Regions from separate parts of the Paenibacillus sp. FSL E2-0151 genome, predicted to be linked through region 2. Evidence: predicted binding sites of a transcription regulator. Region 2 holds the regulator's gene; each other region holds the start of a gene.
The links. The regulator Rex, encoded in region 2, represses fermentation and respiration genes when NADH is low (regulators of the CRP and FNR family bind a similar motif). The targets are predictions, from matches to a motif close to TTGTGAAATATTTCACAA.

Region 1 (7,845 bases), 220 kb from region 2:
CTGCAATGGTATTGCCATAACCATATTTGAAGTTGGTAATTGCATATTTGATCATATATGTCGCCAGAACCTCAGTGGACCCAGCGGGCCCACCTTTAGTCATGACAATCACGATGTCGGCTGCTTTCATGGCACCTGCGATGGACAACATGATCACAACTGAAATGATCGGCCGGATCAGCGGCAACGTAATTCGCATTGCACGTTGTACCGCCGTTGCCCCATCAATTGCAGCCGCTTCATCCAGATCACGGGGAATCGCCAGTATGGCCGCCAGCACCATGACAATGTAAAATCCCGTCCACTGCCAGGCATTGGTCACCAAGATGGACAACATGGCAAATCGGTTATCCGATAACCAGTAGATTGGATTGATTCCCAGCACATGAAGCATTTTGTTTAATAGCCCGATATTCGGTTCATAGATGAATCCCCATAAAATACCGATAACGGCTGTCGACATGATGGATGGTAAAAAAACAGCGGTTTTATACAGACCTTTCAGCCTTTTCACATTGGCAATCAGAAGCGAAAACAGGACGATCAGGGGTACCTGAATCAGTACCGAAAATCCGATGAAAAAGCCGTTATTCCGTGTGGAAATCCAAAAACGTTCATCGGTCAGTGCCTTCACATAGTTGGATAAACCCACAAAACGTGGCACAGCCGATACCCCATTCCAACTCGTCAGACTGTAATACAGGGAGCTACCAATAGGGTATAAAAAGAACATTACAAACAGAATTAGGGCTGGCATTACAAACAACGTATAGATTAACGGGCTGCGGAGTGAAGTATTCATGGTCAGCCTCCTTCAGTCACTTCAACGATCGCAGTTTCGACTTGAATTGGTTTATTCCACTGAGGCGTTTGCTTCCTCTTGCACCTTTTGCAACTCTTCTGCCATTTTCTCTGGCGTGGTCTGCCCACCAATCAACTTCTGGATTTGCAGATTACTGATCTCTGTTGTCACATCAGCCTGAACGAGTGCATCAAATGCCGGGAACGACGTCTTGGACGCATTAAGCACAGCCACAATTTCTTTCATCAGATCATCGGTAATGCTATCGGTCAGCACTTTCTCGTCCAGCTTCATGGCAGGCAACACACCGTCTTCCACAAGGCCGCGGATCTGCATATCTTCATTGTAGAAATTTTTGATAAAAGCTTTCACTGCGTCCAGCTTCTGCGGGTCATCCGCCACTGCTGCCGAGAATCCGTATCCATTGTTCACATCCCGCATCAAAGACGTCTGATCACCTGCTCCGTTCTCTACCGGAGGCATATTGAAGAATCCAACCTTGCCAATGAGCGATTCACCGCTCTGACCTTCCTTAAATACAGATGATTTCCATGTTCCGTCATACATTAATACCACTTCTCCACTTGTAAATTGCGTGGTATATTCGGCATACTCAAAGCCCAGCTCACCTTTTTTGAAATAACCCTTATCCACCCATTCCTTATGTTTGGCAAAACCTTGCACAACACCCGGATCGGTCCACTTCGCTTCACCTGTTGCAAACTTTGCGGTAATCTCCGGCCCGGCATACCGGGACCACAGATGGTTGGTTAACATAAGCGGCACCCAGCCCGCCTTAGATGCAGAAGCAAGCGGCACTTTGCCATCAGCCTTGATCTCAGCCAGTATATTGTCCAGTTCAGCCATGGTCGTTGGGGCTTTCCATCCTTTTTGTTCAAAGTACTCTTTATTATAGAAAAAACCTTCGCCCGAACCGCCAATCGGCAGTCCATATACTTTGCCTTCATACGTAAACGGTTCAAGGGATGTAAACTGGTCCTGAATGCCCAGCTCTTGCAGGATTGGGGTCAGATCAAGCAGCATACCTTCCTTGGCATAAACTTTGGAATCCGGGCTACCGAACAGTTCAAATATATCCGGCGGGTTACCTGCCGCCATCTCTCCGCGAAGCTTTTCCTTACGATTCACATCGGATTCGACACCATCCAGCGTAAAGGTCAGATTGGGTATCTCTCCCTCAACTTTGTCTACAACATCCTGCAGAATGGCCAGTCTTTTCTGTTTGTCGGCTCCCACCTGCGTGTGGCGGAGAAGCATTTCAACCGGTTCCTTACTTGTTTCCTCCACAGGTGTATTACCTGCGCCTTGCTGTGGCTCGTTACTTGAGCTTGCACATCCCGCCAAAGTCCATGAAGTGATAAGCAATAATGAAAGCAGTAATGTCATTCTTTTTTTCATCTGGTTGACCCTCCTCAAGATATTGAGCGTTTGGCTTTACACTCTGATTATAAAAAGCCGGAGCTTACATCGTAAGGATGACAATTCATCAATGGAGGGATAAAATCCTTCACTGGACCCATAATCTTGCATTTCCAATGGATAACAGCAAAAAAACAGCCCCTGCGAAACATGTTCGCAAGGACTGCTTGGTTGATTGTTTTTACTATATAAAGGTCAGATTACTTACCTGAACAAGCCATGCCAGCTGTTTCCTGGCGACCTTGTTCGATCAGGCGATACGCCCGCTCCACTTCTTCTTCACTTGGTGAAGGAACTCCATCCAGTGGATATACTTTACCGAGCGCCTCCCATTTGTAGATCCCCATCTGATGGTATGGAAGAATTTCGAACTTCTCGACGCCATTTAATGTTCCGATAAACCGTCCGAGGTTAAGCAAATCCTCTTCCTCGTTATGAATGCCAGGCACATACACGTGGCGTATCCACATTTTCCGACCTTGCTCCGATAACCACTTGGCCGTTTTCAACGTTCTCTCGTTGGATTTGCCTGTCAGCTTGATATGTTTCTCATCGTCAATATGTTTGAGGTCCAGCAGAACCAGGTCTGTGTGATCCAACAGATCGTGAATCCGTTCCGGTTCGTTAAAACCGTTGCTGTCCAGTGTCGTATGCAATCCCCAGCGCCGCTTCACTTCCTTGAAGATCTCGGCTACAAAGTGGGCCTGTAACGTTGGTTCTCCGCCAGATATCGTGAGCCCGCCTCCAGAGCTGCGGTAGTAGGATAGATACGGCTCAATTTCAGCCAATACCTCCTCTAGCGTCATTTCTTTTCCGCCATCCAACGCCCAAGTATCAGGGTTGTGGCAATACTGACATTTGAGTAGACATCCTTGCATAAAAAGCACAAAGCGGATGCCTGGGCCGTCAACCGTCCCGAAAGTTTCGAGTGAATGAATATGTCCGTTAACCATGCTGCCTCTTCCTTTCTGTATCCGCATCCGCTGTGCGTTTAATATGATTTGGAATATCTTGCTCTAGCGGTCTTCTACTAGCAAATTACTTACATCGAGCCATGGAACGTACGGTTGATGACATCCAACTGTTGTTCACGAGTCAATTTAATGAAGTTAACGGCATATCCGGATACCCGTATAGTCAGTTGTGGATAGCTTTCCGGGTGATCCATCGCATCAATCAATTGCTGACGATCAAATACGTTAACGTTCAGGTGATGAGCGTTTTGACCGAAGTAACCATCCATCATCGCAGTCAGATTGGATTTACGTGTAGTCTCCTCTTTACCCAATGCTTTTGGCACGATGGAGAAGGTATTGGAAATCCCGTCAAGACTGTGTTCATAAGGCAATTTGGCTACCGAGCCAAGGGATGCCAGTGCACCTTTTTTGTCACGACCATGCATTGGGTTTGCACCTGGAGCAAATGGTTCACCTGCTTTACGACCATCCGGTGTAGTCCCTGTTTTCTTACCATATACCACGTTGGAAGTGATCGTCAGAACGGATTGTGTTGGAACTGCGTTACGGTAAGCTTTGTGCTTGCGAATCATGCCCATGAAGTTCTCGACCAGTTCAACAGCAATGCTGTCTACGCTGTCTTCATTGTTACCGTAACAAGGGAAGTCTCCTTCGATTTCGAAATCAACAGCGATGCCTTGTTCGTTACGAATTGGTTTTACTTTGGCATATTTGATTGCACTCAGTGAATCTGCTGTAACCGAGAGACCAGCGATACCACAAGCCATCGTACGTACAATGTCACGGTCATGTAATGCCATTTCGATACGCTCATAGCTGTATTTATCGTGCATGTAGTGAATGACGTTGAGGGTGTTCATATACAGCTTAGCCAGCCACTCCATCATTGGTTTGAAGCGTTTCATAACCTCATTGTAATCCAGCACTTCGCTAGTAATGGCAGGATACTCAGGTCCAACTTGTGCTCCGGATTTCTCGTCACGACCACCGTTGATCGCATACAGGAGAGCTTTTGCCAGGTTGGCACGAGCGCCGAAGAATTGCATTTGTTTCCCGATCTTCATAGCCGACACACAGCAAGCAATACCGTAATCGTCACCGTAGATCGGACGCATCAGATCATCATTCTCATACTGAATTGAACTTGTTTCAATGGATACTTTGCTGCAATAATCTTTGAAAGCTTCTGGAAGTTTCGTTGACCAGAGAACAGTCAAGTTTGGTTCTGGTGCAGGACCCAAGTTGTGCAGTGTATGCAGGAAACGGAAACTGTTTTTGGTTACACGTGTTTCGCCATTCACGGACATACCACCGATGGACTCAGTCACCCATGTTGGATCTCCACTGAACAGTTCGTTGTAATCCGGTGTACGCAGGAATTTGACGATCCGCAGTTTCATTACGAAATGGTCAACCAATTCCTGAGCCTGTTCTTCGGACAAAATCCCTTCTTGCAGGTCACGTTCAATGTAGATATCCAGGAAAGAAGATACACGTCCGAGTGACATCGCAGCACCGTTCTGTTCTTTGATCGCAGCCAGATAACCGAAGTACAACCATTGGAATGCTTCTTTTGCTGTTGTCGCTGGCAAGGAAATATCGAACCCGTGCATATCGCCCAATTGTTTCAATTCTTGCAATGCACGAATCTGTTCAGACAATTCTTCCCGCAGACGAATGACATCTTCATCAATAACATCAACTTCGAGTGCATTCAGTTCGCCTTTTTTGTTACGAATCAGGAAGTCTACCCCGTACAAAGCTACACGACGATAGTCACCGATGATCCGGCCACGGCCGTAAGCATCTGGCAGACCTGTAATAATTCCTGCTTTACGCGCTGCACGCATGTCGGAAGTATAAGCATCGAATACACCTTGGTTATGTGTTTTGCGAATGTTTGTAAATATATCAATGACGCCCTGTGGCATTTCAAAGCCATATGCCTCACATGCGTCAATCATCATGCGAATTCCGCCTGTTGGTTGAATGGAACGTTTGAACGGAGCATCGGTCTGAACGCCGACAATCTGCTCTTTGGATTGATCCAGATAACCGGGTTGGTGAGAAATAATAGTACCTGGTGTGTTCACGTCAACGTCAAGGACACCGCCGTTATCCCGTTCTTTTTTGGTCAGATCAGATACGATCTCCCACAATTCTTTGGTATTCTGGGTTGCACCTGCGAGAAATGCTTCGTCACCGTAATACGGAGACAAGTTGTGTGCCAGAAAATCATTCACATCTACGGATTTGGTCCATGTTCCTTTGGTAAAGTTTCTCCAGCCTGTTTGTTGTTTGACATCTTTTTCAATCACCGACATCGTAATCCCTCCACTAATTTGGATTTCTGGACACATAACATCTTGCTTCATTCGTAGCATTGTGTGCCCAGAGCCGCGATTAATGTGAATTGTTTCACATAAACCGGAACATGTTCTCTCTACTTGGGAACCGGAACCGCGGGATGAATGTTTTTCTTACATTTTCAGTATACGACTTGGGGCTTTCATCATCTGTGATTTTTGTCACAAAGCCAGTGAACTAACTCACTCCACCTGCGCTGTGTCCCATTGACCCCTGTAAATTCACACTTAGCCACTGCGCGGGCAGAACAACTTCCGCTCGCTGTTATCCCCGGATTTTTTCAATTTTATATTTCAAAGGGGAAAATCCGGGGATAAAGGCGAACGCTCCGCTTCTTCAGTTTTTTCTGCCCACTCCGTTATTGTGTGAACATCTGGCTCAAACAGCCACATCACGGATTCCGTGTAACCTCTATAGAACCCTTTTGCTCCTCTACGCTCGGAGCAAATCAAATCTTAGAAAAAATCCTGAAAAACAGATGCTCGCTCTTCTGTTTTTCTGCCCACTCCGTTAATGTGTGAACATCTGGCTCAAACAGCCACGTCACGGATTCCGTGTAACCTCTCTAGAACCCTTTTGCTCCTCTATGCTCGGAGCAAACCAAATCTTAGAATACTCCTGAAAAACAGATGCTCGCTCTTCTGTTTTTCTGCCCACTCCGTTATTGTGTGAACATCTGGCTCAAACAGCCACGTCACGGATTCCGTGTAACCTCTCTAGAACCCTTTTGCTCCTCTATGCTCGGAGCAAACCAAATCTTAAAATACTCCTGAAAAACAGAGGCTTCACTCTTCTGTTTTTCTGCCCACTCGTTATTGTGTGAAAGACGGCAATCGGGGCTCCCCTCTCGGGGAACCCTGATCTTCTTGCCGTAAGGCACGCTTCGTTCTAGATTTATTATTCAAACTTTCCGTAGAAAGCGTTGCGGTATACATCAGCCAGTTCAGTTACCAGCGGCAACTTCGGATTGGCAGTTGTACATTGGTCTTCGAAGGCACGGTCAGCCAGATAATCGACATGTGCTTCAAAGTCTTTGGCATCAAATCCGATTTCCTGGAACGATTCTTCAATACCCAATGTTTTGTTCAGTTTGCGAATGGCATTGATGAGACTGGTTACCCCTTCTTCTGTCGTACGAGCAGGCAATCCCAAGATGCGGGCAATTTCGGCATACCGCTCATCCGCTACAAAGTGCGAATATTTCGGGAACGATGCAAATTTGGTCGGTTTTTTTGCGTTGTAACGAATGACGTGCGGCATCAGAATGGCATTGGTGCGTCCGTGTGCGGTGTGATACTGACCGCCCCATTTGTGCGCCAAACTGTGGTTAATGCCCAGGAATGCGTTGGCAAATGCCATACCAGCAATCGTTGAAGCATTATGCATTTTCTCACGTGCCAGTTTATCTCCTTGCAGTGCCGATTGCTCCAGGTATTGGAATACCAGTTGGATTGCTTTGATCGCAAGTCCATCCGTGTAATCATTTGCCATTACAGACACATAAGCTTCAATCGCATGCGTCAGTACGTCCATCCCTGTATCCGCTACAGCCGTTTTAGGCAGGGAGTATACGAACTCCGGATCGACAATCGCTACGTCTGGTGTCAGCTCATAGTCGGCCAATGGATATTTGGTGTTACCTTGATTTTTATCTGTGATAACCGCGAACGATGTCACTTCAGAACCTGTACCCGATGTGGTTGGGATCGCTACAAATTTGGCTTTTACGCCGAGACGTGGATATTTGTAGATCCGTTTGCGGATATCCATGAATTTTTGTTTCAGGTCGTTGAAGTCCGTGTCTGGGTATTCATAGAACAACCACATGGCTTTGGCAGCATCCATCGGTGATCCACCGCCAAGTGCGATAATGCAGTCTGGTTGGAAGCGGCGCATCATTTCGGTTCCGCGATCTACCGTTGTTGTGGATGGATCTGGCTCAACATCGGAGAACACTTCGATCGCTACTGGCATTTGGCGTTGACGCAGATAGTGTTCTACCTTTTCAACATATCCAAGCTTCACCATCATAGCATCCGTAATAATGGCCACACGTGTGATGTCAGGCATTTTGGCAAGATACTGCGTTGCCCCTTTTTCGAAGTAGACTTTGTTCGGCACTTTGAACCATTGCATATTCACGGTACGGCGAGCCACCCTTTTCACATTGATTAAGTTCACAGCGGTTACGTTGGAAGAAGTCGAGTTACGTCCGTATGATCCGCATCCCAGTGTCAATGAAGGCATGTTTGTGTTGTA
Region 2 (7,845 bases):
CGAAACGTCTGATGGACGAAGCCAAAGCCTTGGAAGCTGCAGGTGCGTTTGGCATTGTGCTTGAACTGGTTACGGAAGAAGTTGCACGGGCGATCTCGGAGGAACTGTCCATCCCTACCATCGGAATTGGAGCAGGACGAGGCTGTGATGGTCAGGTACTGGTATTCCACGATGTGGTTCAATACGCCTCTCCGTATACGCCCAAACGATTTGTCAAAACCTATGGAGATGTGGGTACATTAATCAGAACCAGCATCGAAGCTTACGTGAAAGAAGTGAAAGATCGTTCGTTCCCGGCCGAAGAGCATGTATTCAATGCGGCGGATGGTGTTCTGGATCAACTGTACGGCGGACAACGCAAGGAAAAGGTGGGGAGTAACTCATGAAAGTATTACGGACAATCGCAGAGTTAAGACAGGAACTAAGCTTGAAGCGTCAAGCGATTCGGTCCAGTGCGTCTGTTGTAGGTCTGGTACCAACAATGGGTTATCTTCATCAAGGTCATGCAAGCTTGATGCAGGCAGCCAGACAACAGAGCGATATCGTGGTATTAAGCATATTTGTTAATCCAATTCAATTTGGCCCTAATGAAGATTTTGACAGCTATCCGCGGGATGAAGCCAGAGATGTGGAAACAGCACGCTCACAAGGAGTGGATATCGTATTTATTCCCTCTGTTGAAGAGATGTATCCACAGGCAACGCAAACGACCGTATCTGTCTCAAAACTGACGGAGCGCTTATGTGGCGCTTCACGTCCAGGACATTTTGACGGGGTAACAACTGTAGTCTCCAAGCTCTTCAACATCGTACAGCCACAGCGTGTATTTTTTGGAATGAAAGACGCTCAGCAGGTTGCGGTCATTCAACAGATGGTGAATGATTTGAATATGCCTGTAGAAATTGTACCCTGTCCGATTGTTCGCGAAGAGGATGGCCTTGCCCTCAGTTCACGTAACGTCTACCTTAGCCCAGAACAGCGTACACAGGCCTTGGTTCTATCGAAGGCACTACGTGCAGCTCAGGAAGCCGCAGATATAGGTGTAGCTACTACAGCCGCAGATATCCGTCGTATTCTGCGCGAGCACATTGCAACCTCACCGCTTGCCGTTATCGACTACGCCGAGATTCAGGCTTTTCCAAGTCTGGAGCCGCTCACAGATCAGGAAGAAGTTCAAGGCCGTGACGATCTGCTCATTGCACTTGCGGTGAAATTCGGAAAAACAAGATTGATTGACAATATAAGGTTGCAAAAATCGGAGGTACTGTCCCATGTTTAGAACACTGATGAAATCCAAAATTCACCGGGCTACGGTAACGGAAGCCAACTTGAACTATGTGGGTAGTATTACCATAGATGAAGACTTGATGGAAACATCCGACTTGATGGAAAACGAGAAAGTGCAAATTGTGAACAACAACAATGGTGCACGTCTGGAAACATATGTGATTCCAGGACCACGCGGAAGCGGGGTCATATGTCTTAACGGCGCAGCTGCACGTCTGGTACAGCCTGGAGATAACGTCATTATCATTTCTTACGCCATGATGTCGCAAGAAGAGGCAAATACTCACAAACCAACCGTTGTATTTGTAGATGGGCAGAATAAACCTGTACAAACGATGAAACAGGAAGTCCACGCAACAATTATGTAATCGACTGGTAAGGAGAATGAAATCGGCCCTTGAAGCAAAAAATGAGTACAGGTCACTGCACTAATCCATTTTTTCAAGGGTGGGGATGCATCGATGTTCCAGCATGTTTTCGCAGAAATGAACGACATGTTAGATGAAATTATCAAGAGCTATCCTTCCGCTGAAGGCCTGAACAAACAAGAATTGCTGCAAAAGTGGAACTTGCTTAAGCGGATGAGTGACGGAATGCTGGATGAATGGCTGATGTTTGAAGAAAAGATGAGCCAGGTGAGGGAGCGAGAGATGGATAAGCCTGCTTCCCTTGAACCGGAACAGGAAGCTGTTACCGCTCTGCCTGAACTCCATCTGGAATGTTTCAGTCGAGGTCAGGGTTATTTCAAATTACAGATGTATCCGCAGGCGATCATGCAATTCTCCCGGGTTGTGACCGACCATCCGGAGAGTGCATTAACTCGTTTTTACCTGGCGCTGGCGTATCTGAATCTGGAACAAATGGCGGAAGCCGGAACACATTTACAGCAGATCATGTACCTTAAAGGTTCACCTCGCTTGAAAGGGCTTGTGTGTAACGCCCTGGGCTGTATTCAAGTCAAGCTTGCGAATCCCGAAGCTGCATGTTCACTCTTTGCACAGGCCCTTCAGTATGACCCGACATTGACCGAACCACTGTACAACATGGAAGCTTGCAGGTTGAACAGGGGAAAATTGCAATATGCTAATCAGCTGACGACCCTTCATTAAGCGGGAATTCGGCGACAAAAAAACGGTGTTCCCTCCTTTGGCATAGCGGCGGGGACACCGCTTTTTTGTCAGTTAATTTTCAAATCCCCTTTTTTTTGCTATGCTGTAACATAGACTGGAATGGAAGGGACCGTACATTGCAATGAAATTTGCCGTATTGGATTTCGAAACAACCGGCACGCAGTCCGACGGTGAGATTATACAGGCCGGACTTGCCATCATAGATCATGACTACAGCATAACTCAAATATATAGTTCTTATGTGAACCCTGGTGTACCGATTCCCCCGTTTATTTCGGGGTTGACGGGTATTACCGATGCAGATGTGGCGGACGCTCCTTCACTCGAAGAGATGATGATGGAGATGGTTCCGCTGCTTAATGATGTGGTGCTTGTTGGACACAACGTCGCTTTTGATTTTCACTTTTTGCAGAATGCTCTTGACCGTTGCGGTTATTTGCCGTTCACTGGCCGCATTTTGGACACGATTGATTTTCTGAAGATCACATTCCCATCACTGGGTTCTTATCAACTCGGTTATGTGTCTTCCGAATTTGGATTTCAACATGATCGCCCTCACCAGGCAGACAGTGATGCACTGGCGACAGCCTATGTGCTACTCAAATGTCTGGATGAGTTAAAGGAATTACCGCTCATAACGATTCAGCGCCTCAGTGACCTGTTTGCACCAGAAGACAGTGACTTGGGCTGGTTCTTGGACGGGATGCGCAGTGAGAAGGAAGCAGAGCCGATTCAGGATCTGGACGGACATACCTATTATCGTCAGCTTGCTCTTAATGTAAGTGATTGGACCGATATTGGTGCACCACGCGATGAGCGGGAGGCTAACCCCCTCGATGGTGTAAGCTTCGAACAGTTTATGGACCAGGTTCGGGAGAATCTGAAGGATACACTGGATCATTACGAAGAGCGTGAAGCGCAGACTCAGATGTTCAGCAGTGTAAGGCAAGCCCTGGATGAAGAGAAACATCTCTTGATCGAAGCTGGAACGGGTACCGGTAAATCTCTAGGGTATCTGTTGCCTGCTATTTACGAAAGTGTGAAGCAAGAACAGAAAGTTATGGTTAGCACGCATACGATCAATCTGCAGGAGCAATTGAGAGAGCGGGACATTCCGATGCTGACTCAAGTGGTTCCGTTCCCGTTTAAGGCTGCTGTATTCAAAGGACGTGGACATTACCTGTGCCTGCGCAAATTTGAACACAAAATCAATAAACGTGAATTCGCCACACCGAAAGAGGATTATTTCACAGCTGCTCAGATGATCGTCTGGCTTACGCAGACCGAAACCGGAGATGATGAGGAACTTAACCTTAGCGGACGCGGAGGGGACTTCTGGGAGACCGTACAGAGCGAATCCGAATCATGTCTGGGAAGATCCTGTCCATGGTTCCGTAAATGCTTCTACCATCGTGCCAAACATGAAGCAGGGTTGTCTGATATCGTAATCACCAATCACTCCAAATTATTTACGGATGTGAAAGCCGCGCATCAGCTGCTGCCAGCCTATGAGAGTCTTGTGATCGATGAGGCACATCATCTGGAGGATGTCGCTGGTAAACATCTTGGAATGCATATGAAATATTTCACCTTGGTTCATACACTGACCCGCCTATTTAAAGACAGTCGTAATGGACAGCTGCCTATGCTTCGTTCGCAGTTATCCGGGCATGAAAATTCGGTGCAATGGGGCTCCATGGTGGATCAGATGTTCCCGCTCGCTCTTGAAGTTAAGGAGCTGTGGGATCGTATGAGCGATGCCTTGTTTGGTCTGTTGCCTGAACGAAGTGATGCTTCACCGGGAGAGACGGGGCAATTTTCACTGCGTCTGAAAGCATCTCAGAAACCTGCAAAATGGCAGGAGTTGCAGGATCTGGAGAACCAGATCTATGTGACTCTGGGTGATTTGGTTCGCAAAGGGGACAAATTGCTGCTTGAAGTGAAAGAGGATCAGGATGATTATCAATCGGATAGTCTGATCACGGACATTACAGGACTGCTGAAAGATCTGACCACATTGAAGGAGAATCTACGTTTCTTCATGCGTATGGATGACGCCAAAACGGTGTACTGGATGGAAGCCAGCGGCCAATTCCGCAGCAAATCTCTCCAGCTGTATGCCGTACCTGTAGATGTGAGTGCACAACTTAAGGATTTATTTTTTGATAAAAAGAAAAGTGTTGTGCTTACATCGGCTACGCTTTCGGTAGATAAGTCATTCCAGTTCATGATTGAACAGCTTGGCTTGCAGGAAGCTGCCGAGAACAATCAGCTGTTAACGTCGATGTTGCCATCACCTTTCAACTATCGCGATCAGGCACTTCTGGTGATTCCGCGTGATTTCCCGAGTGTGAAGGGAAGTGTGGGTGATGCGCACTTTGTTAATATGCTGGTGCAATCACTTGCAGAGACGGCAATTGCTACGCGTGGACGCATGATGGTTCTGTTTACTTCATACAAGATGTTGCGACAGGTCTATGATCCGCTGAAGGAGGCACTGTCTGGCAACGACATCTCGTTGCTTGGGCAAGGCGTTGACAGTGGAAGTCGTTCCAAATTGACTCGCAGGTTCCAAGATGCCAAAGCAACGGTACTTCTGGGCACAAGCAGCTTCTGGGAGGGTGTAGATATCCCGGGAGAGGCCCTAACCTGTCTCGCTATTGTTCGACTGCCTTTCCAGCCACCGAATCATCCGTTGGTGGAAGCCAAGAGTGAGTTGCTTCAGGAACAGAAGAAAAATCCGTTCATGAAACTGTCCGTGCCACAAGCGGTCATTCGTTTCAAACAGGGATTTGGCCGATTGGTGCGTACAGCAAAGGACAGAGGAATTGTCATTGTTTATGATACACGGGTGATTGAAGCGTATTATGGTAAATTCTTTTTGTATTCATTACCTGGTCCCAAAATGGAGCATATGCTCACGGAGCAAATGGTTCCACGAATCACCGAGTGGTTGGAAAAACCTGCTAATGAACAAAAATAATGGTTGTTTTGTTCGTTATATCATTGCATGACACTATCGTTTGGCGTTAAACTTTATTAGATATTTCCGTATCCGATTAAAGCAGTTGCACGTAAGAACTTATAACCCAAATTACAAGGAGCATTCTGTATAAAATGTCACGTTTATCTTTGAGTTTTATACAGAATGCTCATCTTTTCATCTATTATTTTATCGTGGCCTTGGTAAGGGGGAGCAAGAATGAAATCGGATAAAATTTCGGAAGCGGTGGTACGACGTCTGCCTGTATACTTGCGTTATTTGAACGAGTTGCATCAGCGTGAGGTGGCTACTGTTTCTTCTCAAGAGCTTGGACAGAGGCTGGATCTGAATCCGGCCCAAATTCGTAAAGACCTGGCTTACTTCGGTGATTTTGGTCGTAAAGGGATCGGGTATGATGTATCCTATCTGATCGAAAAAATTCGTCACATTCTCAAAATCGATCAGCAAATTAATGTGGCTCTGGTAGGCGCGGGTAACCTCGGTCAAGCCTTGTCCAACTACAACGCATATCTGAAAGACAACATGAAGATTGTTGCTGTATTTGATGCATATGGACCGAAGATAGGTAGTCAAATCAACAGTTTGACGGTAAAACCAATGGATGAATTGACGGAAGCGGTTAAAACGGAAAATATTCGCATCGGAATTATCACGGTTCCGGATACGGAAGCCCAAAATGTAGCCGATCAGCTTATTGAATCAGGAATTGAAGCGATCCTTAATTTTGCACCAACCATTCTAAAAACACCGCCGCATATCCGCATTCACCATGCTGACTTTACAACGGATCTGCTTAGTTTGGCCTATTACTTGGAGACTGGAAAGGACGACGAGGAAGATGACAACAAATAGATGGGTAATTCACAACGGCAAATTTGCCGTTAATGAAGGCGGCACAACATGGAACGTGGTCCACGGATACATGGTTGTTGAGAATGACAAGATTGTGCATATTGGTGAGGCATTGCCGGATGAAGACAAAAATTGTACCAAAGTGGATGGAAAAGGACTGTTCTTCCTGCCGGGTCTGATCAATACGCATGGTCATGCAGCGATGTCGTTGCTCAGAGGGCACGGAGACGATCTTGCATTGCAAGTATGGTTGCAGGAAAAAATGTGGCCGATGGAAGCGAAAATGACTTCAGAAGATGTATATTGGGGAACTTCGCTATCGGTGCTTGAAATGTTGAAAGGGGGAACTACAGCGTTCCTGGACATGTACGATCACATGGATCAAGTTGCCAAAGTTGTGGAGCAATCCGGCGTTAGAGCAGCACTGGCACGTGGTGTAATTGGACTGTGCTCGGAAGAAGAGCAACTGCGGAAGCTGGAGGAGTCGGCTGCGTTTGCACGTGAGTGGAATGGACAGGCAGATGGTCGCATTACAACCGTAATCTCGCCACATGCACCATATACATGCCCTCCTGACTACATAGAGAAGCTTGTGCAGGTCGCGAACGACCTAAACCTTCCCCTTCATACACATATGTCGGAAACGCTTCGTGAAGTCGAGCAGAACGTGGCTGATTATGGACTGCGTCCTGTGGCACATCTGGAGAAACTGGGCTTTTTCTCTCGTCCATCCCTGGTTGCACATGCGGTGCATCTGAATGACGAAGAGATTGAGATTCTGGCCCGTCATGATGTGGCTGTATCCCATAACCCGGGAAGTAACCTGAAACTCGCTTCCGGTGTTGCGCGGATACCTGCGTTGCTGAAAGCAGGAGTTACCGTGTCACTCGGAACAGACGGTCCAGCAAGTAACAACAACCTGGATATGTTCGAGGAAATGAGACTGGCTGCATTGATTCACAAAGGTGTATCTGGTGACCCGACGGCAGTGCCAGCAGGCGAAGCGTTATTACTCGGAACGTCATACGGTGCCAAATCCATCTTCTTGAATAATACCGGAGCACTTCAGGTTGGCATGAAGGCTGATTTTATCGCCCTTAACATTGAACAGGCACATTTCTATCCACATACAGACCTGATCTCACATACGATCTACTCGGCTTCTGCCAAAGATGTTGAACACGTATGGGTGGATGGAAAACAAGTAGTGAAACATGGCGAATGTCTGACGCTGGATGAAGAACGCATTTTGCGTGAGTCTCAATTGGCATTTGATGGTCTGCTTGCTCGTTAATTGCAGGACAGCATCATAGGGAAAGGAAGTTCGGCTTTTGAAGAAAAAAAAGAAGTGGATATGGATTTCGCTGCTTGCACTGGTTCTGATTCTGTTTGGACTTCAGCGTTATTACGTTCATGTCACGCAGGACCAACGCAAGGAAGAAGCGCTCGCCATACAAGCGGCACAGGAGCAACTGGGCATTACATCCTATGATGAATTGCGTAAGTACATCTGGGGAGACAAAGAAGGCTCTGACAACATCTACTGGACCCTGATCGGCAAAAACAAGGATA
Region 3 (7,845 bases), 2.8 Mb from region 2:
GCCTGCAATAATACCATTGTCTTTGGCGTGTATAATGGCCTTGGATTGGTTGCCTGCCGGGATCGTCACACTTGTTGTAACGTCACCTGCACCAACATCTTCACGAAGCCAGTTTTTGATCGATTCGATAAGCCCTTCATTATATCCATTCAGTATCATGACATCAATTCCTCCACAATCGCTTGTTCTCGCTGTTGCAGACTATGCTTCTGCCACACGATATCATCACGCGCCGGGAAATCCTCACGATAGTGAGCCCCCCGACTCTCCTCGCGGTGTAATGCTCCGCTAGTAACTAACCAGGCACAAGTCAGAAGGTTGGCATACTCCAGTTCTTCCTTTTGGGTAAGTGTCTGATCAAAAAATTGCAATTCCTGTTGCAGCTTGTCCATGGCCTTATGCAGGTTCTCACCGTTCCGGCGCAAGCCGACCTGACGAACCATCATTTTCTGTAATCGTAAACGTCTTTCGGATACCGGCTTTTGCTCTTCCGTGATCTTATTGACCTTGTTATTCATGTCCACAGATGAATGCGCAGCCCCTCTTACTTGTAATAAACCAAGCGGAGGGAGAGATTGAATACGATCAACAATTCTCCGCCCAAATACAATCGCTTCTGATAAAGAATTGCTTGCCAGGCGGTTGGCTCCATGCACTCCTGTAGAAGACACCTCGCCACAAGCAAATAATCGGGAGATGCTGCTCTCTCCACTTAAATCCGTTTTCACTCCACCCATCATGTAATGGGCAGCAGGTGCAACGGGAATCCAGTCCGTTGTCATGTCTAATCCATAACGCATACAAGTCTCATATATGGTAGGGAACCGATGCTTGATCATCTCTGGCTGTTCATGTGTAATGTCCAAGTACACAAAGGTACTGTTGGTGGACTCCATCTCACTAACAATCGCTCGTGCCACGATATCTCGTGGGGCCAGTTCAAGCTGGGCATGATAACGATCCATGAAGCGCTCACCCTTCACATTGCGCAAATATGCTCCTTCGCCGCGTACGGCTTCTGACACAAGGAAACGCGGGGCCCCAGGGTAACATAGAGAGGTGGGGTGGAATTGGATAAATTCCATGTCACGAACAATAGCCCCAGCCCGGTAAGCCATGGCTACACCATCGGCAGTAGCTACATCCGGATTCGTCGTGTATCGGTACAGTTGTCCTGCCCCACCAGAACAAAGAACGGTTGCCTGTGCCTTCACGAACACTTGCGATCCGTCATCCTTCTGAACCAGAGCGCCAATGCATTCCCCTCGATCTCGATCCGTAATCAGGTCAACAACAAAATGCTCATCCCAAACTTCAATCCCGGGATGCTCATTCACTTCAACAGCAAGCGCACGTACAATCTCATATCCTGTTGCATCTCCGTTGGCATGCAAAATACGGCGGTGGCTATGCGCACCTTCCTGCGTCAACGCCAACTCGCCGTTCTCCAGATCAAATAAAGTACCCAAACGAATCAGTTCCTTCACTCCGTCCGGCCCCTCATTCACCAATACCTCTACCGCTTCGGAGCGGCATAAGCCCGCTCCTGCTACAAGTGTATCCTGCAAGTGGTAAGCAGGTGAATCATCCTCAGCAATAACCGCAGCGATGCCTCCCTGCGCATATCTGGTGTTACTTTCAAGTAATGACTTCTTCGTGATCATTAATACACGTTGTTGTCCACTTGCCTTAATGGCAGTAAACAAACCAGCAATCCCTGAGCCTATAACCAGTACATCCGTCTCTACCATGGGTAGCGCAGACAGATCAAAATCAACTAAATATTGCGGTATCATGTTATTCACCTGTCTTGGAGCAAGAGTAGCGCATCCTACTTTACCAACAACATGCGCTCTAGTGATTCTCTGGCTTTGTCGGCAACGGCCGGTGGCACGTAGATTTGCGGCTTCATCGTTTCCAGGCATTTCACCAGTTTCTTCAAGTTGTTCACCTTCATGTTGGGACATACGAGGAACTTGGTAGCAAAGTGGAACTGTTTATCCGGACTATCCAGACGAAGCTGATATCCTGTACCATCTTCGGTACCTACGATAAATTCCTTCGCTGATGAATTTTTGCAATACTCCAGAATAGCTGTTGTGCTGCCTACAAAATCACCCATTTCTACAACCTCAGGGCGACACTCTGGATGGACAACAAACTCCGCATTGGGATGCTTGGCTCTCATCTCCACCACATCTTTGACTGTAAGCATATCGTGAGTGTTGCAGTAGCCTTCCCAGATAATCATTTTCTTGTCTGTATGCTGCTGCACATAATGTCCCAGGTTTTTATCCGGTACCCAGATAATTTCGTCGGAATCCACCGATTGAATAACCCGGACTGCGTTCGCCGATGTACAACAGATGTCAGTCTCTGCTTTGATCTCAGCCGAGGAATTGATATACGTAACCACCTTGGCATTAGGATGTTGTGCTTTCAATTTGCGTAGTCCATCCACATTCACCATATCTGCCATTGGGCAGCCCGCACGTTCGTCCGGGATAATAACTGTTTTATTTGGCGCAAGAATTTTAGCGCTTTCACCCATAAAATGAACACCACAGAAAACGATCACATCCGCATCTGTCTGTGCTGCCTTCTGGGCTAACAGAAACGAATCTCCACGGAAGTCGGCAACCTCCTGTACTTCGTCACGTTGATAATAATGGGCAAGAATAATGGCATTACGTTCCTTCTTCAACACCATAAGCCGCTCACGCAGCTCGCGGTTCATCTCAGCCTTGCGCTCTAAAGCCAGAGCTTCCACCTGTGATCCTCTCCTTTATCGGGACAGCGTCATGCGCTGTTTCGTGGGCTAACCTAAGTCGTTATCTTCGCTTGAGAAACGAATCACAAGCGGTTTAACAACTAATTTACACAACGTTCACGACTCTGTCAATAAATGAAAAAGGCCCGGGACAGCGCTGTAACCACCTGTTTGCTAACTGGTTCGCCATCTAACTCCCGTTTATCTTTATCTATCCTCTTTTAAAATAATGGATAAAAAAAGAGAGCCTCGAGGGCTCTCTTGATTTCACCTGCTATCATAGCCAGATGTATTGTGTATTAAGACGTTGGCTTAGTTCCGCCATCATCCGGGTTATTGTTATTACCCTTTTCCAGATTCGGAGCTTCGTTTGGAATATCTCCGGCTGGTGGCTCAGGCGTTTCATCTTTACCTTGAATACGAACACGCACATCACCGATGGTGTCGATGATTGGCTCTCCGCCTTCAGTTGGTGTGCCTTCACCATCATTGTCATTCTCTGCTTTTGGAGTCAAAGAACCTGTTTCGATCAATTGCTTGATCTGATCCATTTCCAAAGTCTCAACCTCAAGCAAAGTTTGAGCGATCAGGTGCATCTCTTTTGAATGTTTAACAAGCAAGTCCTTACACTTCTCATAACAGTCATTGATAAAGCGTTGCATTTCCTGATCAATCTCGTAAGCAATGGAATCCGAGTAATTCTGTTCATGACCGATATCCCGACCAAGGAATACCTGTCCTTGTGAACTTCCGAATTGCATAGGTCCCAATTTCTCACTCATACCGTATTCCATAACCATGCTGCGAACAATACCTGTCGCTTGCTGGAAGTCACTGTATGCACCAGTACCAATTTCTCCGATGAACAATTCTTCAGCTACACGACCCCCGAGAAGTCCGGTTACTTTATCCAGCAATTCCTGCTTGGTAACCAGCATACGGTCTTCTTTTGGCAACATGATTACATATCCACCCGCACGTCCGCGCGGAATAATGGTCACTTTATGTACCATATCAGCATGTTCGAGGAAGTATCCAACAATGGTATGACCTGCTTCGTGATAAGCAACGATTCGTTTCTCGCGATCACTGATGACACGGCTTTTCTTCTCCGTACCAACGATGACACGGTCAATCGCTTCGTCAACTTCCTTCATGGAAATATCTTTACGGTTACGACGCGCTGCAAGCAATGCCGCTTCGTTCAAGAGATTCTCCAAATCCGCACCAGAGAAACCTGTTGTACGCTTCGCGATAATATCCATCTTCACATCTTTGGTCAGTGGTTTATTACGGGAATGTACTTTCAGGACAGCTTCACGACCTCTTACATCAGGGCGGTCAACCGTAATTTGACGGTCAAAACGTCCTGGACGCAGCAAGGCAGGGTCCAAAATATCTGCACGGTTCGTTGCGGCAATGATGATAATACCTTCATTAACTCCGAATCCGTCCATCTCAACGAGCAACTGGTTGAGTGTCTGTTCACGTTCATCGTGACCACCACCGAGACCAGCACCACGCTGACGTCCTACAGCATCAATCTCATCGATAAAGATGATACATGGGGCATTTTTCTTCGCATTTTCAAACAAATCACGAACACGTGATGCACCGACACCGACAAACATTTCCACGAAGTCGGAACCTGAAATAGTGAAGAATGGTACACCCGCTTCACCGGCTACGGCACGAGCGAGCAATGTTTTACCGGTACCTGGAGGCCCTACGAGCAATACGCCCTTAGGAATCCGCGCACCTACTGCTGCGAATTTACGAGGGTCCTTGAGGAAGTCTACAACCTCAACAAGTTCCTGTTTCTCTTCGTCAGCACCCGCAACATCTTCAAATGTAACCCGCTTCTTCTCTTCGTTGTAGAGACGAGCACGGCTTTTACCAAAGTTCATTACTTTACCGCCGCCGCCTTGAGCCTGATTAAACAGGAAGAAGAACAGCAGGAACATAATGATCAAAGGAATAAAGGAAGTCAGCAACGTCAACCAGATGCTGTCACCTTTCATTGGCTCCTGATGATATTGGAAATTGTTAGTTTCACTTGCAGCTACAAGCTCACTAATTGCCTCATCCGTAGGAGGAATATACGTTGAGAAATTTTCTGATTTGGCGCCATCAGGTGCCTTCTTGTATTGACCGGTCACGAGATACGTTTGACCGTTGAATTGAACCGTCAATTCAGAGACATTGTTGGCTTTGATCGCTGCACGCAACTGATCATATCTAGGATTATCGGTGGCTTCGCCGCCATTGCTGACGAACTGGACTATCCCCACCACAACTAAAAAAAGAATCAAATAAAAACCAGAATTCCGGATGAACCGATTCATCCCCTACCTCCTCTCGAGACACTTTAATTATTTTAACATAGCCCGACATGGCTTCTCAACAGAAGCCAAGAACAGCTCAAGGCTTGGGTCGGGCAGGATATTAGCTACTATAGACTTCCGGCTTCAAAATCCCGATATAGGGCAGGTTCCGGTACTTCTCCGCAAAATCCAAACCGTAACCAACGATGAACGCGTCAGGAATGTCAAAGCCTGTGTAATGAGCTTCCAACTCAACTTTACGGCCTGAAGGCTTGTCGAACAGCGTAACCACTCGCACCGACTCGGCACCGCGGTTTTCTAGCAGTTCAATCAGATAGCTGAGTGTAAGTCCGCTGTCGATAATATCTTCGACAATCAGAACTTCCCGTCCTTCTACGGATACATCCAGATCCTTAATGATTTTGACAACACCTGATGACTTGGTGGAAGCGCCGTAACTGGATACCGCCATAAAATCCATTTCAACAGGTACCGTTATGTTTTTAACCAAATCAGCCATAAATATAAACGCACCCTTGAGCACACAAATGACCAAAGGATTGCGATTTGCATATTCGGCACTTAGTGTTGCGCCTAATTCCTTGACTTTACTCTGAATTTCTTCTTCACTGATCAATACTTCCTGAATGTCGTTCTGCAACTGTGCGAACCTCCTAAGTTATACTATGAAAGCCTTACCTGAACCATAACCACTACCCCTGAATCGCTGAATCGCCTACAGTCATGTACAGGATTGCGGAAGTGCCCTCCCTGACAGGAGCCACACTGGACCGTCGAACACCCGGTAACCAGATGATATGACCTGCTCCATCACATACCACAGGAATACGTGGACGGACAGATGGGGGGATTTTCTCATCGATGAAAATATTTTTCACCTTTTTGCTTCCGTTTAATCCCATCACTTTCATGGTATCTCCAGGTAACCGTGAACGCACAACCAGCGGCATAAGCAGTTGATCCGCATCAAACGCGGCTTGATCCGCCGATTCCGGTACATGATAGTCCTCGGGACTCACCGTCATCAACCGAATATACCGGTTAATTGGGGTGAGTGAAAGCTCATAAGTTCCACTCCATTGCGCAAGACGGTACTCGTAAGATTGATCCTGTACGTCCGTCCGTATGCCAAAAGAAATCAGATTATACTCCCGAGTGCAGGCGAGTGTCTGTCCTATATCCAGGCTCCAGGTCGTCACATGGGTCTCTATGACCTTGCGCCGAATGGTTTCTATACGGGTAAAGTCGACAAAATCACTGTCCAAAGGCAGATAATTCAATATTAGTTTAATCAACCTTCGTTGTAAAGCGACATGTAACTTCAAGAAGGAAGGCACCTCAAAGGTTTGCCTTCCGCCGTTCACCTGCACTAGACACCTGTATGTGTCATATGCACTCTGCTCCATGAAATCGTCTTCATCACCCACAATTTCGGCAAGCCGATTCAATGACGGCGTGAGTTGTCCATTATACTGCCCCAAAAAAGGAAGCACATCCAAGCGAATGGCATTACGCCGATATTTACGCAGGGCGTTGCTCTCATCATTGAAATACATAAAACCCTGGGTAATACAAGCTTCTACAAGGTCTGTCTTGTTTATACGAAGGCATGGACGAATAAGTTCCACATTTTTTTCTCGTCTTTTAAACTTCATTCCTGAGAGTCCCGACAAGCCGGTTCCACGAAGCAAATGAAGCATGACCGTCTCCGCCTGATCATCGGCATGATGTGCCAAAGCGATGCTTGCCGCATTATATTTGGAAGCCACTTCGTGCAAAAAGGCATATCGCTTGTTGCGGGCTGCTTCCTGTGGTCCTTGACCCGTAAGCTCCATATATGAAGGTACATCGGCCTTGGTCCATTCAAATGTAATACCAAGCTGTTGTGCCAGTTCCATCATTTTCTCCGCTTCATCATCAGATTCACTCCGGAAGCCATGATGCACGTGGGCACAGATCAATTCAAGTGGCACATGCCGCTTGCTGATCTCGTGCATGATATGCAAAAAAGCCACCGAGTCCGGCCCGCCCGATACTGCGACGACAATCCGATCCCCGGGAACCCATAACTGATGCTCTTCCGCTGCATCCAGCACGTTCTTTACCAGCATGTTCCAGCGTAAAGCCTCCATACCTGTTCCTCATTCCTTGCGTTATGTATATGCACTCTCACAGATCAGAAAAGTAGTGCATAGATGAGCACTCCAATAAGTAATATCACAGATACAGCAAATGCGTTCATAAGCCAGCGCGGTGTTGTACTTTTGGAACGACGGCGGAGAGGCGTGGGGCGTGCCATCATTTCCTTCCACCCTTGTGCCGCATGACCTGCATCACGAAACTGACCTCGTAATGCCTGAGTTGTCCAATTGCGAAAAGGACCCAGTCGTTCACTGCGCTCCACCAGCGCTACGAGCTGATTCACACTTCGCAGTTGCGGTAATCCTTCGGCCGCCAGTGCCTTGAGCGCGTCTGCTTCAAGTACATGAATCAATAATAATGCAAATGCAAATACATCATAGGTACCATCTGCCGTACGGCTACCTGCATTCCAGAAGCCCCGATCATACCATTCGGTGAACTGTTTGACGCTTCGTCCAATCGACGTAACTCCGCCGTAGTCGATCAATTCCACCTGCCCATAGTCGGATACCAACACATTCTGAGGTTTGAGATCACCAAACACCCATCCCGCCTGATGCAATTGTGCCAGCTTCTGCAAGAGTCTAA
Region 4 (7,845 bases), 650 kb from region 2:
GCCATAAAAGCCTCTTGAATGGCCTGTCCAATCAAACAGACGGTACCCCCAACCAGAAATGCTTTGAGGCAATTTTTCAGGATTGGACGAGGCGGCTCATGTTTTTTTGCGACTTTTTTGTACTCCTTTTCATCCATGGACAGGGACGACGATTTTTTTTCGCTTCCGGATGCAGATTGAGCTGGCAAGATACGAGACCTCCTCTATGTGAAAATGGTTCAAAGCTACGGCTGAATGCCAATGTGTGTAATCCTATATTCATTGTTTGTTAATAATCGGAAGGTTATGTATCCGGCGACAGACAGCATATGTTTCCAACAAGATTATGTTGTGAAAGCAAGATGGGAATACGCCGGATCTGAGGACTTTTAGATAGTCTATAAATAAAGAAGAACAATCACGAGCAAGATAAAAAGAACGATAAACAGTACTTTTTCCGTGCCCTCTTCTGGAGGCTTCATTGGATATTTAGCTCCTTCCTGTAAACAGACAAACAAATATTGAAATAAAGAACTTCACAAAATGATGACATCTCCTCCATATATTCATATTCATTGAAGTGGCATCAGGACTGCGACTACAGCGGATAGAGTCATGAAACTTGGACACGATAAGCGCCCAAAATATGCCTTAAATACGTGACATAAACATGGACAATCACTTGCGCAAGGTTCATACTGTAATGTGACCAGTGGTTAAATAACAAGTCCTCAGCATAATAAAGTGCATGTTCAAAAAGATAAAAGACTTTTTGAACTACATCTTAAAGGACAACAGGCGGGTAGCCGTTCTACTGTGACCTGAAATACATACCAACAGAGGAGTTGTTGACACATGAATGAAAAAACGATGGATATGTTCCGTACGTTGACGGAATTTCCTTCCGCATCCGGTTTTGAACGTGAGCTTCGCGGCTGGATGAAAGATAAGCTTTCCGCTTATACCGATGAGTTCGTCCAGGATCGCCTGGGGAGTCTATTTGGTGTATTACGCGGGGAGGAATCCGGTCCCAAAGTTATGGTAGCCGGACACTTTGACGAAGTGGGTTTCATGACTACTGGCATTACCGAAACAGGTATGATCAAGTTCCGTCCACTGGGTGGATGGTGGAGTCAGGCTGTACTGTCTCAACGATTGGAAATCATCACACCTGATCGTCGGATTACCGGAGTTGTAGGTTCTACACCTGCACACTTGCTGGACGAGTCCCAGCGGAATAAACCTGTGGATCTGAATTCCATGTATCTCGATATTGGAGCAGACAACCGTGCGGAAGCAGAATCCTGGGGCATTCATCCAGGGATGCAGATCGTGCCGATCTGTGAATTTACGCCTATGGCGAACCCGAAAAAAATTATGGCCAAAGCGTGGGATAATCGTTACGGCGTAGGACTTGCACTTGAACTGGTTGAAGCGCTGCACAAGGAAAAACTGCCTAACACGCTTTATGCTGGTGCAACGGTTCAGGAAGAACTGGGGCTTCGCGGTGCACGTACGGCGGCCAATCTGATTCAGCCTGATATCTTCTTTGCACTGGACTGTAGCGCGGCAAATGATATGACAGGTGACAAACAGTCATTTGGACATATTGGAGAAGGCGCATTGCTTCGTATTTTTGACCCGGGTATGTTCACCCATCGCGGAATGGTGGAATATGTTCAAGATACGGCTTCATCCAATCAGGTTAAAATGCAGTATTTCATCTCACCAGGTGGTACAGATGCAGGTCAAGTTCACCTGAGTGGCATTGGTGTACCATCAATAGTTGTTGGTATCTGCGCACGTTATATCCATACCTCTTCTTCCATCATTCATACGGATGACTACGATGCGGCCAAAGAACTGATCGTGAAACTGGTTAAAGGTCTGGATCGGACAACGATGAATACCATAATTAATAACGCGTAATAGCTGACAAGAGACCTCCTAACCATCGGGAGGTCTCTTTTTTATATTCACAACGATATCAGTTAGACACGTAGATTAATAGGCCGAACATTATAGGGAATTACACATAAGATACAATAACGGAAGATGAATTAAACACCAAGCAGCGGGGGACCTGTTATGGCAGTGAGAAGGAATGGAAAATCGAATAAAGGTTCAAAAAAAACAAATGCCGCAAACACCCTTCTCAATGGCAACCTTAAAGGAAGAAATCTGGAACTTATCGTTGCGGCATTACTGGTAAGTGGGAAGTTAAGAGTGGATGCGGTCACGTTGTTTCGAGAAGCTACATTGGTCGTTGAACTGGTCGGGCAGTATAAATCGCTACAAAATATTACACCATCGAATCAAGACAAACTGGTGCAATTCCTCGATGAGATCGGTGGTGATATGACGTTGAATGACGTTATACGGGCTTTCCAACAGAGAATCAATTCCTAAACGCCAAGAAATGAGGTTGAAGTGATGTCTGACTTTGACGGAAATGGGTTCGCTGAACTACTGATCATTGTCATTCTTGTTGTTTTATTTGTATTTGGTTCTTCCGATATTGACGACCTGACTGATTCTCCTTCTCAATCCTAAATTGGCTAGGTTATTACGATTTATTCATTATGAAATGCATACCTGTAAACGCCAGCCCACAATATGCGGGCTGGCGTTTTTGGATGGCTATAGAAATAGCGGTGAGAATGCAATCCAGGCCAAAATAAGAGTAAGCACAATGCAGACATTCTCTACAACGGCCCCACGCTTGGTCCCTGTACTCATCAGATTCACCCGTATGCGCCACTTGAGCGGTGGTAACGGACGAATACCCCGATTGGTTAGTGAATCGGCCAATAGATGCATCGCATATGCCGTGCCTCCCGCTACCCAGATCTCCGGGCCCTGCTGCTGGGTCGTGCTGTACAACAAGCCCGCCCATATTGCGGTTCCGTACAGGGTATGTGTCAGCCCCCTATGAGTCAGTGTGGTGCAGAGCATTAACAAACTGCCTGCAATCAAGTTCCACGGTGCGAACGCGTGACCATAGAAAACCAGCCCAAGTCCAATCGCAAACATCAACACTTTGCGAAGCGAACGCGAAGGCAGGAATGACACGAGCACAATGAGGATCGCAAGCAACAGGTTCCATGGTTTGGCATGAACATAGAAGTACACAAATACAGCTGTGGGCAACAGAATCGTCTGTAACAACCTGATCAGACTGTTAGGCAAGGCTCTGGATACCAGCAGCGAATTTGGCTCATCAATGTCAGGCAATAACGAACCAATCAGAGCAACCGTAACTGCTGGCGCGGTCACTGGCATACCGGCCAACTGCAGAACAGAAAGCGACACGCCTGTCCCGATAATAAGGTGGGATCTTCCCATCATGATGCAAAAACGTCCTTTCGAAGAAATCGGGAACAATACGGCCCAGTTCCGATTTTACAACGAAAACAAAATAAGAACAATAGTTCGCATTTCTTATTTGTATGAAAATAAATATAACTTTCTGTGATGGGGCTCACATTAATATATTTATGACTCTTTTATCTTTATTAGTGAATTAAATCACATAAACTGTCGTCAACCACTTGTATAATTTCAAATATAAACCACTAAAATTTTGAGTAATGTACAGCGTCTATTCAAGGAGGCATACACACATGAACGGAAAAAAAGAGAACCTCATTATCATTGGTAACGGTATGGCAGGAATCAGTACCGTTGAGCAAATTTTAAAATTAACTACGCGATTTGATATTACCGTTTTTGGCACAGAGCCCTATCCTAACTACAACCGCATTATGTTGTCTTATGTACTGGAAGGAAGCAAAACACTGGACGATATCGTACTGAACGACCTTCACTGGTATGAAGATTACGGCATTACATTGCACACAGGCACAACGGTTACACGAATCGATGCCGAGACACACGAAGTTGTGACTGAAGATGGAACTCGCGTTCCTTATGACAAAATCATCATTGCGACTGGCTCCAACTCCTTCATTCTCCCTGTGCCAGGACATGACAAAGAGGGTGTTGTCGGTTTCCGTGATATCGCCGATTGTAATGTCATGCTGGAAGCTGCTAAGCAGTATAAACGAGCGGCCGTTATCGGGGGCGGACTGCTAGGCCTTGAAGCTGCCAAAGGATTGGTACAACTTGGCATGGAAGTTACTGTAGTGCATCTGATGGAAGATCTGATGGAGCGTCAGCTTGATCCACAAGCTTCAGCCATGTTGAAGGCAGAACTCGAACGTCAGGGTATCCGGTTCAAGATGGGTGCGCAGACTTCCGAACTACTGGGCGGCGAACGCGTTGAAGGGATACGTTTTGCAGATGATACGGTTCTGAATGTTGATTTTGTGGTCATGGCTGTAGGCATTAAACCCAATACGGCTGTAGCCCGCGAAAGCGGTATGGAAGTGAACCGGGGTATTGTCGTGAATGACTATATGCAGACTTCCCTTGAGAATGTGTATTCGGTTGGGGAATGTACAGAGCACCGCGGCGTATGTTACGGCCTCGTTGCCCCATTGTTCGAGCAAGGCATGATTCTCGCGAAACATATCTGCGGTGTGGAGACCGCTCCTTATGAAGGTTCAGTTGTATCCACGAAATTGAAAATTTCGGGTGTAGATGTCTTTTCAACTGGTGAATTCATCGACAGCCCAGAGCACACCGTTATTTCGCACAAAGATGACTGGAAACGGACTTACAAAAAAATTCTGCTTCGTGATAATAAAATGGTCGGCGCTGTTCTCTTCGGTGACATTACGGATTCTGCCGAATTGCAGAAACTGATTAAAAATCAAACCGAAATGACCGAGGAATTGTATGGTTCACTCATGGGTACAGGCTGCGGCGGTCATAAGAAAGCAACCTCTGTTGAAACGATGCCCGAGGACGAGATCGTCTGTGGATGTAACGGGGTAACCAAAGGAGCCATTGTTGATGTAATTACAAACCAGGGCCTTACCACTGTTGATGAAATCAAAGCCTGTACCGGTGCAACACGCTCTTGCGGTGGGTGTAAACCGGTTGTGGAACAGATTCTGCAATATGTACTTGGAGACAGTTTCAGTACTGGAGCCAAACAGGGCATCTGCGGATGTACTTCCATGGGTCGAGATGAAATCGTAGCCGAGATTCGTGAAAAAGGATTACAAACGACCAAAGAGGTCATGAATGTACTGGGTTGGAGTCAACCTGAAGGTTGTTCCAAATGTCGTCCGGCGATCAACTATTACCTTGGCATGATTGCACCAGACACACACGAAGATGAGAAAGAATCCCGTTTTGTTAACGAACGGATGAATGCGAATATTCAAAAAGATGGAACGTATACGGTTGTACCTCGGATGTATGGCGGGGTGACTACACCAGCGGACCTCAAACGTATCGCTGACGTTTCAGTCAAATATGATGTGAAAGCAGTCAAAGTGACTGGGGGTCAGCGTCTCGACTTGATTGGTGTTAAAAAAGAAGATCTGACCAAAGTCTGGGCAGAACTGGATATGCCTTCAGGTTATGCATACGCCAAATCGCTGCGTACAGTCAAAACATGTGTCGGCTCCCAATTCTGCCGATTCGGTACACAGGATTCCATGGCCATGGGCGCTCGCATTGAACGTAAATTCGAACGTCTGGATCTGCCAGCCAAGTTTAAATATGCTGTCAACGGTTGTCCGCGGAACTGTGCAGAGGCATGTACAAAAGATATTGGTATCGTAGGTAACGACGGCGGCTGGGAGATCTTTATCGGTGGTAACGGCGGTATTAAAGCAAGACTTGCTGATTCCCTGTGCAAAGTGAAAACGGATGAAGAGTTGATTGAACTGTGCGGAGCCATCATGCAATATTACCGCGAGACAGGTAACTATCTGGAACGGACTTCCGAGTGGGTGGAACGCATGGGTCTGGAGCATATTCGTTGGGTTGTTGTGGATAACCTGGAGGAACGTAAAGCGTTGATGCAGCGGATTGAATTTGCACTTGAGCATGTTGAAGAACCTTGGCAAAAAGCGATTCGCAATGAAGAAGGCCAAAGTAAAATGTTCCATGGAATTGAAGTATCGGCTCGCCCATAAGTAAGCTCGCAAGATAATACTGCCGGAATGTTAAATATAGATAAGGAGTGGTTTAAGATGACGACAAAACAATCAGGCACCTACTTCCCTGCCGGAGTAGTTGAAGAATTCCTGCCACGAATCGGAAGAGTAGTCGAGATTAAGGACCATCAGCTTGCTGTCTTTCGTGCATCGGATGGTACCATCTTCGCTGCGGATAATCACAACCCCCACCCTAAGGGTGGGCCGCTGGCTGAAGGGATCGTGTCCGGGCATTATCTGTACGATCCGCTGTATGATTGGAAAATCGACCTGACTACCGGTCTTGTGCAAGCACCGGACAACGGTCAAGTACAGATGTATCCGGTGAAGGTAGAGAACGGCCAGGTCTGGATTGAAATATAGCTCCATTGAAACGTTCAAAGATTGATGCAAAATAATGGGGGAAACCGTGATGTATACACCAAGTGTTGAGGGAATTATTGAAGCTGCGGTTAAAAAACGGGATCAAATGAACGCAAGCCTGTCACGATATATGGTTGCTGCCTTGATGGCTGGTGCCTATGTAGGGCTTGGCATCGTTTTGATCTTCAGTATTGGTGCTCCGCTCCTTGCGGCACAGTCACCACTGCAAACCATGTTGATGGGCATGTCCTTCGGACTCGCGCTCACGCTGGTTATCTTTGCCGGATCGGAACTGTTTACAGGTAACAATATGTTCTTTACCATGAGTACACTGGCAGGCCGAACCACAGTGAACGAAACGCTGAAGAACTGGGGGCTCGTCTTTGTTGGTAACCTGCTCGGCGCAATTCTATTAAGTCTACTTATAGTCGGTAGCGGTCTATTCAAAACGGCCACACCGGAACATCTGTTATTCGTTGTCTCTGCCAAAAAGATGGCGGCGCCCGTGTCTGAGTTGTTCTTCCGCGGCATTCTCTGTAACTGGCTCGTCTGTCTGGCGATCTGGATGGCTGCTCGCTCCAAAGAAGATATCGCCAAACTTGTTCTTATCTGGTGGTGTCTGTACGCATTTATCGCAAGTGGTTATGAGCACAGTGTTGCCAATATGACTTTGCTGTCTTTATCCTGGTTGCTGCCAAACCACCCGGGTACAATCACGATGGCAGGCTGGTTCCATAACATGATTCCGGTAACGCTTGGTAATATTATCGGCGGTGCCCTCTTTGTTGGAATGGCGTACTGGTATACTTCTCCGGTACGAAAAAAATCATAATTCTTGATTCAACTGCACTTATGTAGCCTAGAGCACAACATCTACACACACTGAAGCCACGATGGATGCCGAACTCACGTTCAGTCACACATCGTGGCTTTTTATTGTTTGTCGATAAGCTGCTACTCTCTCGTACGTTTCCCTTTCATCCTCTCGTCCTTCTATAGAGAATTAAAACTTCATTTTACCTTCGTCGCTATCCGCATTAATCCACAGTTGACATAATTGGCGTATAGTCGATGGATACTCACACTTATACTCAACCAGCAAAGGATGAACGCTTATATGGGAATTCACACATACTTCAGGTCACTGAATGATCTTGAACGTATTATTCGTACACCTGGCAAATTCAAATTCGAAGAACATAGCGTATCCGCTCATTCCTGGAAAGTGGTACAGTACGCCAAAACGCTCGCAGATATTGAGGAGCAACATGGAACTACAATAGATTGGAAGAAGTTATACGAAATTACGAGCAGTCATGATTATGGCGAAATCTTCATCGGTGATATTAAAACACCCGTCAAACATTATTCACTGGAACTGCGTTCGATGCTGCAAAAGGTGGAAGAAGGCATGGTTGAACATTTTATT

Region 1: a site for Rex is predicted at 5,626-5,643, ahead of pflB (formate C-acetyltransferase). Genes of this name have one in related genera too.
Region 3: a site for Rex is predicted at 2,842-2,859, ahead of nadA (quinolinate synthase NadA). Genes of this name have one in related genera too.
Region 4: a site for Rex is predicted at 3,496-3,513, ahead of nirB (nitrite reductase large subunit NirB). Genes of this name have one in related genera too.

What each region holds. Positions count from the first base shown of each region.
Region 1 is NZ_CP150308.1:4,564,607-4,572,451, forward strand. Features, by position in the region: gene MHI55_RS20625 (sugar ABC transporter permease) at 1-802, opposite strand, end outside; gene MHI55_RS20630 (extracellular solute-binding protein) at 854-2,221, opposite strand; gene pflA (pyruvate formate-lyase-activating protein) at 2,443-3,195, opposite strand; gene pflB (formate C-acetyltransferase) at 3,285-5,543, opposite strand; gene adhE (bifunctional acetaldehyde-CoA/alcohol dehydrogenase) at 6,484-7,845, opposite strand, start outside.
Region 2 is NZ_CP150308.1:4,340,642-4,348,486, reverse strand. Features, by position in the region: gene panB (3-methyl-2-oxobutanoate hydroxymethyltransferase) at 1-386, shown strand, start outside; gene panC (pantoate--beta-alanine ligase) at 383-1,279, shown strand; gene panD (aspartate 1-decarboxylase) at 1,272-1,655, shown strand; gene MHI55_RS19530 (tetratricopeptide repeat protein) at 1,773-2,396, shown strand; gene dinG (ATP-dependent DNA helicase DinG) at 2,539-5,400, shown strand; gene MHI55_RS19520 (redox-sensing transcriptional repressor Rex) at 5,620-6,273, shown strand; gene MHI55_RS19515 (amidohydrolase) at 6,260-7,567, shown strand; gene MHI55_RS19510 (DUF5590 domain-containing protein) at 7,605-7,845, shown strand, end outside.
Region 3 is NZ_CP150308.1:61,336-69,180, reverse strand. Features, by position in the region: gene nadC (carboxylating nicotinate-nucleotide diphosphorylase) at 1-159, opposite strand, end outside; gene nadB (L-aspartate oxidase) at 156-1,796, opposite strand; gene nadA (quinolinate synthase NadA) at 1,832-2,770, opposite strand; gene ftsH (ATP-dependent zinc metalloprotease FtsH) at 3,070-5,115, opposite strand; gene hpt (hypoxanthine phosphoribosyltransferase) at 5,216-5,755, opposite strand; gene tilS (tRNA lysidine(34) synthetase TilS) at 5,808-7,226, opposite strand; gene MHI55_RS00295 (protein kinase) at 7,292-7,845, opposite strand, start outside.
Region 4 is NZ_CP150308.1:4,993,116-5,000,960, forward strand. Features, by position in the region: gene spoVAC (stage V sporulation protein AC) at 1-137, opposite strand, end outside; gene MHI55_RS22470 (M42 family metallopeptidase) at 835-1,908, shown strand; gene MHI55_RS22475 (hypothetical protein) at 2,068-2,388, shown strand; gene MHI55_RS22480 (metal-dependent hydrolase) at 2,620-3,327, opposite strand; gene nirB (nitrite reductase large subunit NirB) at 3,603-6,032, shown strand; gene nirD (nitrite reductase small subunit NirD) at 6,090-6,416, shown strand; gene MHI55_RS22495 (formate/nitrite transporter family protein) at 6,466-7,248, shown strand; gene MHI55_RS22500 (YfbR-like 5'-deoxynucleotidase) at 7,534-7,845, shown strand, end outside.